One region of the Herbaspirillum sp. DW155 genome, then DNA from elsewhere that is predicted to be linked to it. Evidence: predicted binding sites of a transcription regulator. Region 1 holds the regulator's gene; each other region holds the start of a gene.
The links. The regulator LexA, encoded in region 1, represses DNA repair genes until DNA is damaged. The targets are predictions, from matches to a motif close to ACTGTATNNNNATACAGT.
Positions count from the first base shown of each region.

Region 1 (4,724 bases):
GCGAAGATCTTGGATTCGGCCTCGTCCAGCATGGACTTCACATCCTTGCCCTGCGGATTGAAGGCATTGCCGGAAATCTCGTCGGCCACCGTGATCAGCTTGCGCAGGATGCCGCGATCACGCACGATCTCGGCGTAGCGGCGGATGTTGGCGGCCGAGGGCGTGTTCTGGGCAAGCGCGTTCAGGTAGACCAGTCCGCCCACCTCTTCGGCCTTGCCGCTGGTGGACATGGCCTCATAGACGGTGATGACGTCAGCCGGCTTGGTGCTGTTGATGAGCTTGACGATGTGCTCGAAGATGATGCGGTGGTCGTAGCGGTAGAAGTCGTCGGCACTGACGAAATCGGCGATACGGTCCCAGGCCGCGTTATCCAGCAGCAGACCACCCAGCACCGATTGCTCGGCCTCGATGGAGTGGGGCGGCACGCGGAGCGCATCGATCTGCGGATCGGAAGACTCTTTCTGGCCGCGGAAAAATTCTGGATTGCCGCGTGACGATTCTTTCATGGCGCGCATTATAACCTGCTGATGTAAAGCCGTTGGGCCGCCTGGACGTTTTTGCACAACCGCCCTGCAGAGCCGAACAGATGCGACAGGCCAAGTATTTTTCTTCACCTCGTCTGGTGAGAAGCGAAGCTAAAAACCAGAAAACGAAGAAACAAAAAATAAGCAACAGGCAATAAAAAAGCCAGGCGAACCCGGCTTTTCTATTGCAAAACGAATTGCAGCAAACAGGTGTATTACGCTTGCTCGCCCTTGACTGCGATGGTGACGTCGACCACCACGTCGGTGTGCAGAGCCACCGACACCGGGTGTTCGCCAACGATCTTCAGCGGGCCGTTGGGCAGACGCACTTGCGCCTTTTCCACGGCGAAGCCCTTCTTGCCCAGGGCTTCAGCGATGTCGAAGTTGGTGACGGAACCGAACAGACGGCCGTCAACGCCGGCCTTCTGCGACACTTCCACGGTGGTGCCAGCCAGCTTTTCGCCTTGGGCTTGTGCAGCAGCCAGCTTCTCGGCAGCGGCCTTTTCCAACTCGGCGCGCTTGGCTTCGAATTCAGCGATGGCTGCATCGGTAGCACGGCGGGCCTTGCGTTGCGGGATCAGGAAGTTGCGTGCGAAACCGTCCTTGACGCGCACGACATCACCCAGACCGCCGAGATTCACGATTTTTTCCAACAGAATGACTTGCATGTTTTTCTCCTATTTCTCGACGCTGATTACGCGTTGTGCAGATCGGTGTACGGCAGCAGGGCCAGGTAACGCGCGCGCTTGATGGCGGTGTCAACTTGACGCTGGTAGTGGGCCTTGGTACCGGTCAGGCGTGCCGGCATGATCTTGCCGTTTTCCTGGACGAAGTCCTTCAGGGTGTCCACGTCCTTGTAATCGACCTGTTCAACGCCAGCGGCGGTGAAACGGCAGAATTTCTTGCGCTTGAACAGCGGGTTTTGCTGTTGACGCTTGTTTTTCAGCTTGCTTTTATCGAACTTTTTACCGAATGCCATGGTTGGCTCCTGTATCTAAAAATTGGGTAAGGTCTGTTTGGCTACCTTGCGCCTTCAATCCGGCGCGACCGGGCCAAAATCAACGATATGAAACACGACGCTCTTGCTGTTGCGATTCCTGCGGGCCAAAAAGCCGGTGAACCGGAAGACTTCACCCAGTGCCGCCCTGTTGAGGGCACCGGAGATTTCCCCTGCTGCCAGCGCCGCGATCTCGAATTCGACCTGGCGCTGCATGCCAGCTTCCATCTGCTCCGACTGATGCTGCAACCTGGCAGTGACAATCGGGATACCGGCCGGCGTGTAACGTAAAACGTCACGTTCTGCCAGGCTGGCGATGACTTGAAGCTGGTTCACTCTCCGCTATGGTGCCGCAGCGCTCAGGCTGCCGGCGCTTCGGTACGGCTCTTGGCCGCGTCTTCCTTCTGCACTGCCTTCAGGATGGGGGAAGGACCGGTTTCGGCCTTCTTCATCTTGACGGTCAGGTGGCGCAGGACGGCGTCGTTGAACTTGAAGCCGGTTTCGATTTCAGCCAGCGTTTCGCTGTCGACTTCGATGTTCAGGCAGACGTAGTGAGCCTTGGCCAGCTTCTGGATCTGGTAAGCCAGTTGGCGACGGCCCCAATCTTCGACACGGTGGACCTTGCCGCCGCGGGTGGTGACGATGCCCTTGTAACGCTCGATCATCGCCGGCACTTGCTCGCTTTGGTCCGGGTGGACGATAAATACGATTTCATAATGACGCATGTAGACTCCTTATGGACTTATTGAAGACGCCCACCCCGGCGTCAAGACGGGTGTGGGAAGAGGAAAACCCAAGATCATACTAGGTTTCAGGCTTGACAGCAATCACGGCGAGCCCCGGCGCGGCTCAAAGACCACAGCAGGTCGCTCATGCGCGGCAAATTGCCGGCAAACCGGCAGGAACTTCATCTGTCTCTTCATATATATAAAGAAGAAAGCTTGCCTTTTACATGCCGGAATATGCATGTTGCCGTTGACACAAGGAATGCACCTGTATAAAAATACAGACTGTTCATCCAGACAGCCTTCCCTGCGAGAAAGGCCAACCCCATGCTCAAACTGACCGCGCGCCAGGAACAGATCCTGAACCTGATCAAGAACGCCATCGAGAACACCGGCTTCCCTCCCACGCGCGCAGAAATCGCGGCCGAACTGGGCTTTCGCTCCGCCAACGCCGCCGAAGAGCATCTGCAGGCGCTGGCACGCAAGGGCGCCATCGAAATTTCCCCAGGCACCTCGCGCGGCATCCGCCTGCGCGAGTCCGGTGCCGGGGCGAGCATCAATTCGGCACGGCAGATGGCCCTGCCGCATCCCGCCCTGATGCAGCTGAGCCTGCCGCTGATCGGCCGGGTGGCCGCCGGTTCGCCCATCCTGGCCCAGGAACACGTGGAGAAGACCTATCAGGTCGACCCGGCCATGTTCCCGGCCAAGCCCGACTACCTGCTCAAGGTGCGCGGCATGTCCATGCGCGACGCCGGCATCCTGGATGGCGACCTGCTGGCGGTGCGCCGCGCCGACCAGGCGCGCAATGGCCAGATCGTGGTGGCGCGCCTGGCCGATGAGGTCACAGTCAAGCGCTACCAGAAGACTGGCAGCGTCATCACCCTCTTCCCCGAAAACCCGGAATTCGACCCCATCATCGTCAAGCCGGAAGAAGACCAGTTCGCCCTGGAGGGACTGGCAGTCGGATTGTTACGCAGCTGGAACTGAGCCCCGGTCTGGGGTCCACCCTCCGCACCAGCTGCGTCAGGCTGCCTTTTGCACATGAACCTCCGCCTAAAACGGAGGTTTTTTGCTTTCTATTCACCTCTTCGCAGGTGACGTGTTGCGCATATCATCCTTGCTGGATAGCTATGCCCGGCGCCACCGATGCGCCCAACCAAGAGGACCCCTTTCGATGTCGACGCGCAAGAGCAGCAACAAGCACGGCAAACACATTCCGGCCCCGGCCGCCGCCAAGTCCAACCTGCAGGATCTGCTGGATGTCCGCAAATCCCTCGATCTGCTGGACAGCCGCAAGACCGAAGAAGCCAAGAACCTCTGCATGGCCGTGCTGGCGCGGGCACCCAAGCTGGTCTTTGCCAACCACGCGCGCGGGCTGGTGGCCATGCAGGAGGGTCAGTTCGCCGAAGCGGAAATCTATCTGCGCAAAGCCGTCGACGCCGACCCCGACAATGCCGAATACCTGAGCAACCTGGCCGGCACGATCCTGAACCAGGACCGGATAGATGAAGCGATCGCCCTCTATGAGCGCGCCATCTCGATCGACAAGGAGAATCGGGCAGCGCGCATCGGCCTGGCCAACGCCTTGCACGAAAAAGCCGATCCGGAAGCCTCGGTGGCCTATTTCGAGGATGCCGTCAAGCGCGAACCGAATGCGCCCGGCCCGCTCTCCCACCTGGGACGCGCGCTGATCGAGGCGAACCGCCTCAACGAGGCGGTCGCCACCATCCTCAAGTCACTGGAATTGCAGATCAATTTCGCCCCCTCGCATACCGCCCTGGGCGAGGCGCTGCACGCCATGGAAATGTACAAGGAAGCGGTGGAGTCCCATAAAACCGCCATCCTGCTTGATCCGCAGGATACCTATGCGCACAACAAGATCGCCGACACCTATCTGAAATTGAACCGCATCGAGGAAGCCCACGAGCACCTGCTGCGCGTCATCGAGATCGCCCCCAAAGACCCGAACGGCTATGTGAAGCTGGGTTCCAGCTATTTCAGCACCGGCGACCGCTTCGACGATGCCATGCGCATGTTCAACCAGGCGCTGACACTGGACCCGAAGCACGCACTGACCTACAACAACATCGGGGCCATCCTGCACGACCACGGCGACGACGAAGAAGCCATCAAGAACTTCCGCAAGGCCCTGGCAATACGCCCCAATTATCCGACCGCCAAGCACAACCTGGCGCTTACACTGTTGCTCAAGGGACAATTCGAGGAAGGCTGGGAATGCCATGAGAGCCGCCTGGTGACCAAGGAGCGCGCGCACGTCTACCGCCTGATCCACAAGTTGTTCGAACTCATCCCCAAATGGGATGGCAAGTCGTCACTGGCAGGCAAGTCCATCCTGCTGATGCATGAACAAGGCTTCGGCGACAGCATCCAGTTCCTGCGCTACGTGCGCCTGGTGGTGGACCAAGGCGCGCGCGTGGCGGTGCATGTGAAGAATCCTTTGTACCGCCTGTTCCAATC
Region 1 is NZ_AP029028.1:2,197,367-2,202,090, reverse strand. Features, by position in the region: gene AACH55_RS10180 (replicative DNA helicase) at 1-506, opposite strand, end outside; gene rplI (50S ribosomal protein L9) at 740-1,192, opposite strand; gene rpsR (30S ribosomal protein S18) at 1,219-1,503, opposite strand; gene priB (primosomal replication protein N) at 1,558-1,857, opposite strand; gene rpsF (30S ribosomal protein S6) at 1,881-2,246, opposite strand; gene lexA (transcriptional repressor LexA) at 2,574-3,233, shown strand; gene AACH55_RS10150 (tetratricopeptide repeat protein) at 3,421-4,724, shown strand, end outside.

Region 2 (4,724 bases), 220 kb from region 1:
TCAGTTGCGCCGTCCGGCAATATAGGCCAGGGCATCGGCGTAGGCCAGTTCGCTGGTCGGACGCAGCAATGCGCAGACGTGCGTGGAGACCGGCTCGTGCGGCGCCTGCGGGGAGGCGCCGATGAGTACGATCCCGCGAAAACCGCCTTCTTCGGATTGCTGCACGCCGGGCTGCATGACCGGCCCGCCCCCAGGACCGCTCAGTTCGCCCAGTTTCTCGCCGCCGGGAATGTCGATGGGAATGCTCATGGTGTGCTCCTGTAGTGTGCTCCTGTATCAAGATCGGGGGCCACGCCGGGGAATGCCGCCAACACCTGCGCCACTGACGCACGTCAGGCATTGCTGCATCCTTCCCCGCGCCGGGCCAGGAAGAAGTATTCTTGTCAGCATAAGAAACACTGAAGGTAAAGGCAGCAAGAAGCCACCGCCGATCTGCGTAGGAAGCAAGGAAGATGAGTCTGTCCGACGTAGCAGGCGAAGCAATGGCGACGCGGGGATGCTGCCGCCTGGTGTCGTTGCTACTTCGTCTGGACCCGTCATGCCCATCAATTACCTGCGCCGCCTCACCAGTCCGGCGCGCACCGATCTTTCCAACCGCCACCTGGGGCGCTCGCTGGCCTTCATCGCCGGCGCCGTCAATGCCGGCGGTTTCCTGGCCGTGGGCCAGTACACCTCGCACATGTCGGGCATCGTCTCTTCGCTGGCCGACAACCTGGTCCTGGGGGAAACCCTGCTGCTGGTGGCCGGGGCCAGTGCCTTGCTGTCTTTCCTGCTGGGGGCGGCGTGTTCGGCGGTGATGATCAACTGGGCCCGGCGGCGCGGCTTGCAGAGCGAATACGCCATGCCGCTGATGCTGGAGGCGATGCTGTTGCTGTGTTTTGGCATCCTCGGCAGCAATCTGGAGAATCACCGCCTGCTGTTCGTCCCGGTCACGGTGGCCTTGCTGTGCTTCGTGATGGGCTTGCAGAATGCCATGATCAGCAAGATTTCGCGCTCGGAGATCCGTACCACCCACGTCACCGGCCTGGTGACCGACATCGGCATCGAAATCGGCAAGATGTGCTACTGGACCCTGGCGCCGCACCAGCCCGGCGAGGCCGTGGCCGACGATCCGGTACCGGGGGCGCGACGCAAGTTCATTCTGCTGACTTCGTTGCTGCTGATGTTCTTCCTGGGTGGGGTGAGCGGCGCTCTCGGTTTCAAGCTGGTGGGCTTCCTGGCCACCATGCCGCTGGCGGCGGCACTGTTCCTGCTGGCGCTGGTGCCGATGATGGATGATCTGGCGCGGCCATGAAAAGGCGCTCAACGCGCCTTTCGTTTTCTTGTTATCGATCTTGCACCGCCCGGTTCCTGATGCGATCAGCCACCATCCTGGGGGGCGCCTGCCATGCCTGAGGTGGCCCCGCCGCCGTGCTCGCTCAGCCTTGCTGCTGCGGCGTGCTGTCGTCCGACTGCTGCGGTTGCTGCGGGGCGTCGTTGCCCTCCTGCGGGGTGCTCTGGGTCATCTGCGGCTGGGCACTGGTGGCGGCGCCGTTGCCGCCATTGCCATTCTGCGCTGCGGCCGCCGCAGCGGCATTCTTGCGGCCGTGGCTGTTCAGGCCGCCCTTGCGTCCGGCTTCCCGGGCTTCGGCAGAGGTGAACTCATGGGCCGCGCCCTTGGCGTGGGCTGCCTTGCCGCCCATACTGGCGATCTGACGCTGTTTCTCCCTGTCCATAGCGGCAAAGCCGCGATTGCTGTTCCCCGGATTTTGTGAATTTGCCATGTGTGACTCCTTGTCTTGGATTCGGATGATCGAATGGAGCAGACATTTGCCACCCGGCAAGCCCTACTGCTCTGCGCGAGCACGCGGCTGGCAACCAACTTGTCCACGTCTGCAGTGTAGAAAGCCTCACCGAACCTCACTATCGGAAGAGCTCCCCAGCCCATGTCAGCAATGGCTGTAGGACATGTAGGAAAGCATGAAGATGAGCTTTCTTTTTTGGTATCGATATTCCCCAGCAACACACATTTCGATATTGCAAGAAGGAAATTTCACTCTCCTGAAGGGATAAAGGCAGTTTTTGTCACACACCAAAACAATTACTGTATATTTATACAGCATCTAATTTTCTGCTGTTCACCGCCCTTCCTGCCGTTTGATTGACATGTTGACACCCGCCTCCCCGGTCCGCAGTCCGGAAATCATCCACCCTTCGCTCTGGCTGGCTTCCCAGCTGGCGCGGGGTGGTGCGCGCGGGGTCGCCAGCGGTTTCGAGGCGCTCGATGCCGAACTGCCCGAACGCGGCTGGCCGCCCGGGGTGCTGATCGAACTGCTGCTGCCGCAGCAAGGCATCGGCGAGCTGCGCCTGTTGCGCCCGGTGCTGGCGCGTCCACCGGCAAGCGCCCAGCGCATGGCGCGCGCTAACCGGATTGCGCTGCTGCAGGCACCGCACCAGATCAATGCCCCCGGCTGGGCCTACATGGGCGTGGATGCGGCGCGGCTGCTGCAGTTGCAGGCCGACCATGCCGCTGATGCCTGCTGGGCCGCCGAGCAGGTCTTGCGGGCCGATAGCTGCCAGGCCCTGCTGATGTGGCAGGCGCGCCTGCGCAAGGGCGATCACGACCTGCTGCGGCGCCTGCATGTGGCGGCCCAGGCCGGGCAGACGCTGTTCTTCATGCTGCGGCCGCTCTCTTGCGCCCGCGAGCCCTCGCCCGCGCCCCTGCGGCTGACGCTCAAGTCGGCGCGGGACGGGCTGGAGATCGGTTTTCTCAAGCGCCGCGGCCCGCTGCGCGAACAAAGCCTGTTTCTCCCTTTGCTGCCTTCACCGAATTTGCAACGCCATGTCCCCCCTGTGGATCGCCGTACACCTGCCACTGCTGCCGCTGGAAGTCTTTCGTCCGAACTGGCTGGATGAGGCCCCGGCGGTGGTCTTCGAGCGCGAGCGCGTAGCCGCCCTGACGGCGCCTGCGCGCGCGCTGGGCGTGCACGAAGGAATGCGGCGCGGCGGCGTGCAATTGCTGGCGCCGCAAGCCCATCTGCACGAGCGCGATGCGGCCCGCGAACAGGCCACCTTGCAGCAGGCCGCCCTGGCCCTGCTGCAATACACCCCCCAGGTGAGGCTGGCCGAAGAGGCCTGCGTTCTGCTGGAAGTCGGCGCCAGCCTGCGCCTGTTCGGTGGCGTGCGGGCCTTGTGCCGCAAGATCCGGGTGACTATCGCCCGGCTGGGCCTGTCAGCCACACTGTCCTGCGCCGTCACGGCCACCGGGGCCTGGATGCTGGCACGCTACGGCTACGTGCGCACCTTGCGCCCAGCCTCCCTGCAGCGCCATCTGGATCGCCTGCCGGTGGCCCTGCTCACTGCCGCGCGCCCCCACCTGGAATGGCTGCACGGACTGGGCTGCCGCCAGCTGGGCCAGGTGCGGCGTCTGCCCCGGGCCGGATTGCAGCGCCGTTGCGGCCAGGCGTTGCTGGCCATGCTGGATCGCGCCTATGGCGATGCTCCCGAGGTGCATGACTGGATCGTGGCGCCGCCCACCTTCCAGGCCAGGGTGGAGTTACCGGACCGCATCGACCATACCGACATCCTGGCCGCCTATGCCCAGGGTTTGCTGGCCCAGTTGGCCGGCTGGCTGGCCGCGCGCCAGCTGGCCATCAAGAGGCTGCACCTGTGGCTGGAACATGAACGCGGACGCCAGGCGGTACCGCCCACCGAATTGCAGGTGGCGCTGTCGGTACCGGCCTGGCAGGAAGACCACCTGCACACCCTGGTCAAGGAAAAACTGGCCCGTTCCGCACTGCCCGCCCCGGCCATCGCCCTGGGCCTGGCCGCCGACGAGCTGGAAAGCCAGCAGGCGGCCAGCGACATGCTCTTCCCCGATCCCGGTGGCAGTGCCGAGGACCATCAGCGCCTGCTGGAGCTGCTGGTGGCGCGGCTGGGCGCGGACAAGGTGCAACAGGCCGCCCCGCGCGCCGATCACCGCCCCGAGATCGCCAACCGCTGGTGCAGCGTGATGCAGTCCGCCGCCAGCCTGCCGGCCCCCTTGAGCAGCGATCCGGCACGGCTGCCGCCACGCCCGCTGTGGCTGCTGCAGGAGCCCCTGCCACTGCGGGTGCAGCAGCACAAGCCCTTCTATCGGAGTGCGCTGGAATTCACCTCACCGCCCGAGCGCATCGAAGCCGGCTGGTGGGAGGGCCGGCCCCTGACGCGCGACTACTTCACGGCGCGCGATGCCAGCCACGTCTATTACTGGATCTTCCGCCAGTGGCGCGGCGGCGAGGGGTCCGATGAAGAACCGCAGTGGTTCCTGCACGGCTTGTTCGGCTAGGAGCAACGCATGCCAACCTCTCTGCCCGACTATGCCGAACTGTATTGCCGCACCAACTTCAGCTTCCTGCAAGGCGCTTCGCATGCGCAGGAACTGGTGGAGCGCGCCATCGAGCTGGGCTACCGCGCCCTGGCCATCACCGATGAATGCACCATGGCCGGCGTGGTGCGCGCCCATGCCGCCTGGATGGAGCAGTTCAGCCGCGGCAAGGCGCAGGATTTCAAACTGCTCATCGGCAGTTGTTTCCGTTTTACCGCCCTCCAAGATGAACCTTCCCACCCGCTGGCCGCCATAACGCTGGTAGCCCTGGCCCGGAACCGCGAAGGCTATGGCAACCTCTGCGAACTCATCACCCTGGCCCGCACCCGCGCCGGCAAAGGCAGCTACCTGCTGTCACCGGAAGACCTGAGCCAGCCCC
Region 2 is NZ_AP029028.1:2,414,410-2,419,133, reverse strand. Features, by position in the region: gene AACH55_RS11120 (hypothetical protein) at 1-249, opposite strand; gene AACH55_RS11115 (YoaK family protein) at 539-1,294, shown strand; gene AACH55_RS11110 (KGG domain-containing protein) at 1,419-1,763, opposite strand; gene imuA (translesion DNA synthesis-associated protein ImuA) at 2,146-2,895, shown strand; gene AACH55_RS11100 (DNA polymerase Y family protein) at 2,822-4,306, shown strand; gene AACH55_RS11095 (error-prone DNA polymerase) at 4,316-4,724, shown strand, end outside.
Region 2: imuA (translesion DNA synthesis-associated protein ImuA) is a predicted target of LexA. The motif match lies at 2,083-2,100, and genes of this name have one in related genera.

Region 3 (4,724 bases), 220 kb from region 1:
CAGCAGACGGCCTTGCAGGGCCAGCGGCATGTCGCCGATCTCATCGAGGAAGAGGGTGCCGCCCTGGGCCTGTGCGATCTTGCCCAACGCGCCCTTGCGGCGTGCGCCGGTGAAGGCGCCGTCTTCATAGCCGAACAGTTCGGCCTCGATCAGGTTCTCGGGAATGGCCGAACAATTGACCGCCACGAAGGGCGCTGCGCCACCACGGGTCTGCGCGGCCCGGAAGCGCGCGCTCTCGCGATGGATGGCCTGGGCCAGCCATTCCTTGCCGGTGCCGGTTTCGCCGGTGATGAGGACAGGGATGTCGCGGTCGATCACCTTGCGCAACTTGGCGATGAGGGCGCTCATGCGGGCGTCGCCCGTATCGAGCGCCTGCAGGCCCGGCCGGGTCTGGCCCGGATGCGGGCGCGCGGCCGGTGCCGGGCGCGCAGCGGGGATGGCGTGCGGCGTATCGATGACAGCTTCGCGCGCATTCTGGAAATGCTGGTCGCGCAACCGCAGTTCGGCGCGGCCATGGATGCGGATGCCATTGTGCAGGCACAGCTCCAGCAAGCCCGAGGCAGCCTTGCGGTGGTGCTCGAACAGCAGCGACAGCGGCACCCCGAAGAGGGACGCAAAGGTATGCGATTGCAGCGCCGAGAGCGTCAGCCCGAGCTGGAACTGGGCACTGCGGTTGGCCGCCAGGAAACGCCCGCCGGGCGTGAAGCTGACGATGCCTTCGACCAGCGTGCCGACGAATTCGGCGCGGCTGTGGAAGTGCAGGGTGATGCAATCGGGGAAGCTGCCGGCCAGCAGATGATTTTCGATCATCTGGGCCGACATGCGCACCAGCGCCATGGTGTGCTTGTGAAAGCTGCCGCATTCGCCGGAGACGTCCAGCACCCCCAGCACCTGGCCGCGATGGTCGAAGATGGGAGCGGCCGAACAGGTCAGGAAGCGGTTGGCGTCCAGATAGTGCTGCTGGGCATGCACGGTGGTCGGCTTCTGTTCGAACAGGGCGGTGCCGATGGCATTGGTGCCGCGCAACTGTTCGGACCAGCGACTGCCCGCACCCAGCGCCACGCGGTCGGCCTTGGCGAGGAAATCGCTGTCGCCCAGGGTGTGCAGGATGGTGCCTTCGGCGTCCGACAGGATCACCATGCTGTGGGTATTGCGGATCTGGTCGTAGAGGGTTTCCATGACCGGGCGGGCGTGGCCGGAGAGGGTCTGGTTGGCTTCCAGCGTCTGCGCCAGGTCGGCGCGCGAGAGCGAGTCCAGATCGGGCCGCTGGCCGCGCGTGATGCCGTAGGACGAACTGCGCTGGTGCGAGCGTTCGATGGCCTGCAGATCCGGCATGCCCTCGGCACTGGCCTGCACCAGCGGCGAGGCGCCCAGCAATGCGCCGGCACCGGGCCGGTTTGCCTGGTATTGCATCCTTGTCTCCTTGGGACCTCTGGCGGTCCTTGTTCCCCCTTGATGGTCGCTTTCTTCGCTGTCGGGAAGCTGAGGGTGAACTAGCATAACCGATTAATGCGGCAGCCGGACAAATTGAAACAGCATTTGCAGTAGCCTCAAAGTGAAGGCAAAATACTGTTTATATATACAGTATCGTTGAGCTTGCCTTTGGCCTCCTTCCCCAAATTTCCGCAGGGCATTGCCCGGCCTTTTCCGGACCAGCCGGCGCCTTCCGGCGAGGACGACGCCACGCTCACGCCGGAAAGCTTCGTCCATCGCAGCCAGGTCGCCCGGAAGGGCCGGGGTGCCGTCACCAACCTGCGCGGGCGTTACGAATCGGTGGCGCGGGAAGAGTTCGACGATGGCTGGCAGGCCATCGGTTTTCCTGCTACGGGGGAACTTGTGGAGGAGCTTGGAGAGGAAGACGAAGCCCCGCGCCTGAAGACCATCGTCACCGAGGAAGACGCCAGGTCCATCATCAGCCGCAACAGTTCGCCGGACTTGCCGTTTTCGCTTTCCCTCAATCCCTATCGTGGATGTGAGCATGGGTGCATCTATTGTTTCGCGCGGCCTTCGCATAGTTACCTGGGCCTCTCGCCCGGGCTGGATTTCGAAAGCCGGCTGGTGGCCAAGCGCAATGCGCCCGAAGTGCTGCTGCGCGAGCTGGCCAGGCCGTCCTACCAGCCCGACACCATCACGGTGGGCATCAATACCGATGCCTACCAGCCCATCGAGCGCGAACGCCAGCTGACCCGGCGCATCCTGCAGATCCTGCATGATTGCGACAATCCGGTGGCGATGATTACCAAGTCCTCCCTGATCGAGCGCGACATCGACCTGCTGGCGCCGATGGCTGCCAAAGGGCAGGCCATCGTCGCAGTCACCATCACCACGCTCGACCCCGCCATTGCCCGCACGCTGGAGCCGCGTGCGGCCAGTCCGGCGCGGCGGTTGCGGGTGATCCGCACCTTGGCCGAGGCGGGCATTCCGGTAAGCGTATCGATCGCCCCGGTGATTCCCTTCGTGACCGAGCCGGACCTGGAGCGCGTCATGCAAGCCGCCGTCGAAGCCGGTGCGCGGCAAGCGGGTTACATCGTGCTGCGCCTGCCGTGGGAAGTCAGCCCGCTGTTCCGGCAGTGGCTGCAGGCGCATTTCCCCGACCGTGCGGCGCGGGTGATGAACCGCATCCAGGACATGCGCGGCGGCAAGGATTACGACGCCGATTTCGCTACCCGCATGCGCGGCACGGGTGTCTGGGCCGACCTGCTGCATCAGCGCTTCGAGAAGGCCAGCCGGCGCCTGGGCATCGATCATCGCAACCGGGCTTTTGCTACGCTGGATGCCAGTCGTTTTCGGCGGCCTGTGCTGGTACCGGGCCGCGCCACCGGCAATGATGCGCAGCTCGATTTGTTCTGAATGCCAGGGCTGTGGCTGCTAAACTCCGCGTTTTCGTCTGTTTCTTCACTTCTCTGCATGCACACCCTGGAACAACTGCGCAGCGGCGCCCTGGAAGGCATTACCCGCCTGTCTCTCTCGTGCGGCCTGCGCGAATTCCCGCGAGAAATCTTCACCCTGGCTGAAACCCTCGAGATTCTGGACTTGAGCGGCAACGAACTGACGACCTTGCCAGATGACCTGCCGCGTCTGCACCGGCTGCGCATCGTCTTCTGTTCCGACAATCCCTTTACCGAGTTACCCGCCGTTCTGGGGCGCTGCCCGTCGCTGGAGATGATCGGTTTCAAGGCCAACCGCATCGAACACGTTCCTGCCGAATCGCTGCCACCCGCGCTGCGCTGGCTGGTGCTGACCGACAACCGTATCGCGCAGTTGCCGTTCAGCATCGGACAGTGCAAGCGCCTGCAGAAGCTGATGCTGGCCGGTAACCGCCTGCGCACCCTGCCGCCCGAACTGGCGGCCTGCCGCAATCTGGAGCTGCTGCGCCTGTCGGCCAATGCATTGGAAGAGTTTCCGCACTGGCTGCTGACGCTGCCGCGCCTGAGCTGGCTGGCCATGGCGGGCAATCCCTGGTGCCGGGCAGTGGAGGACGCGGCGGATCGCAATGCCCAGGTGGCGGGCATAGACTGGGACGATCTACAGCTGGCCGAGAAGCTGGGCGAGGGCGCTTCCGGCGTGATCCACGCGGCGCGCTGGACAGTGGAGGACAAGAGCCAGCCCGTGGCGGTCAAGCTCTTCAAGGGCGCCGTCACCAGCGACGGCCTGCCCGAGCGTGAAATGGCCGCCTGCATCACGGCCGGCAGCCATCGCGGTCTGATCCCCGTGCTGGGGCGCTTGCAAGGACATCCGCAGGCCGCGCAAGGCCTGGTGATGCCCCTGATCGATCCGGATTTCAAGACCCTGGCCGGCCCGCCCAGCCTGCAATCCTGCACGCGCGACGTCTATGCACAAGACTTCACCCTGGCCTGGACCCAGGTGCTGGCCATTGCACGCGATATCGCCTCGGCGGCGGCACATCTGCATGCGCAGGGCATCGTGCATGGCGACCTGTACGGCCACAACATCCTGCATCGGGAAGGGGAAGCCTTGCTGGGAGATTTTGGCGCGGCCTGGTTTTACGATGCCGGCGCGCCGCATGCCTGGGGCGTGCAGGCCATGGAAGTGCGGGCTTATGGATGTCTGCTGGAAGAATTGCTGGCGCACGGCCAGCCAGTCGATGAAGCGGGACAGAAGCAGCGCGCTACCCTGGCGGCTTTGCGCCAGGCCTGCCTGTCGGCCGATGCAGCGGCACGGCCGCATTTCGAGGCCATCGTGGCCATGCTTGATACGCTGGCCACGGCCTGAGGCCGACGTCGTGGCGGCCTCTCGCCTTCGCCCTAGGCCCGCTCGCTGGAGCGCAGCAGCACCACCAGCGCGCCCGCGCCGCCATCGGCTGCGCGGGCTTGGCAAAAGGCCATCACTTCATCCTTCTGGGCCAGCCAGTTGCGCACCTTGTGCTTGAGAACGGGCTCCTTGTTCACCGAACCGAGCCCCTTGCCGTGGATCACCCGCACGCAGCGCAGGCCGCGGCGGCGCGACTGGCGCAAAAATTCACCTAATGCCTCCCGCGCCTGGTCTCGGCGATAGCCGTGCAGGTCGAGCTGGGCCTGGATCACCCAGTTGCCACGGCGCAGCTTGCTCAAGACATCCACGCCCACGCCGGGACGGGCGAAACTGAGGTTTTCGTCGCTGTCCATCAAGGTCTCGATGGTGAACTCATCCGAGAGCGACTCCAGCAGCGCTGCCTGTTCATCGGCCAGATGCTGGCGGGGAATGGGCAGAGGCGGTTGGGGCGG
Region 3 is NZ_AP029028.1:1,979,417-1,984,140, forward strand. Features, by position in the region: gene AACH55_RS08925 (sigma-54-dependent Fis family transcriptional regulator) at 1-1,413, opposite strand, end outside; gene AACH55_RS08930 (PA0069 family radical SAM protein) at 1,603-2,850, shown strand; gene AACH55_RS08935 (leucine-rich repeat-containing protein kinase family protein) at 2,908-4,233, shown strand; gene AACH55_RS08940 (Smr/MutS family protein) at 4,266-4,724, opposite strand, start outside.
Region 3: AACH55_RS08930 (PA0069 family radical SAM protein) is a predicted target of LexA. The motif match lies at 1,569-1,586, and genes of this name have one in related genera.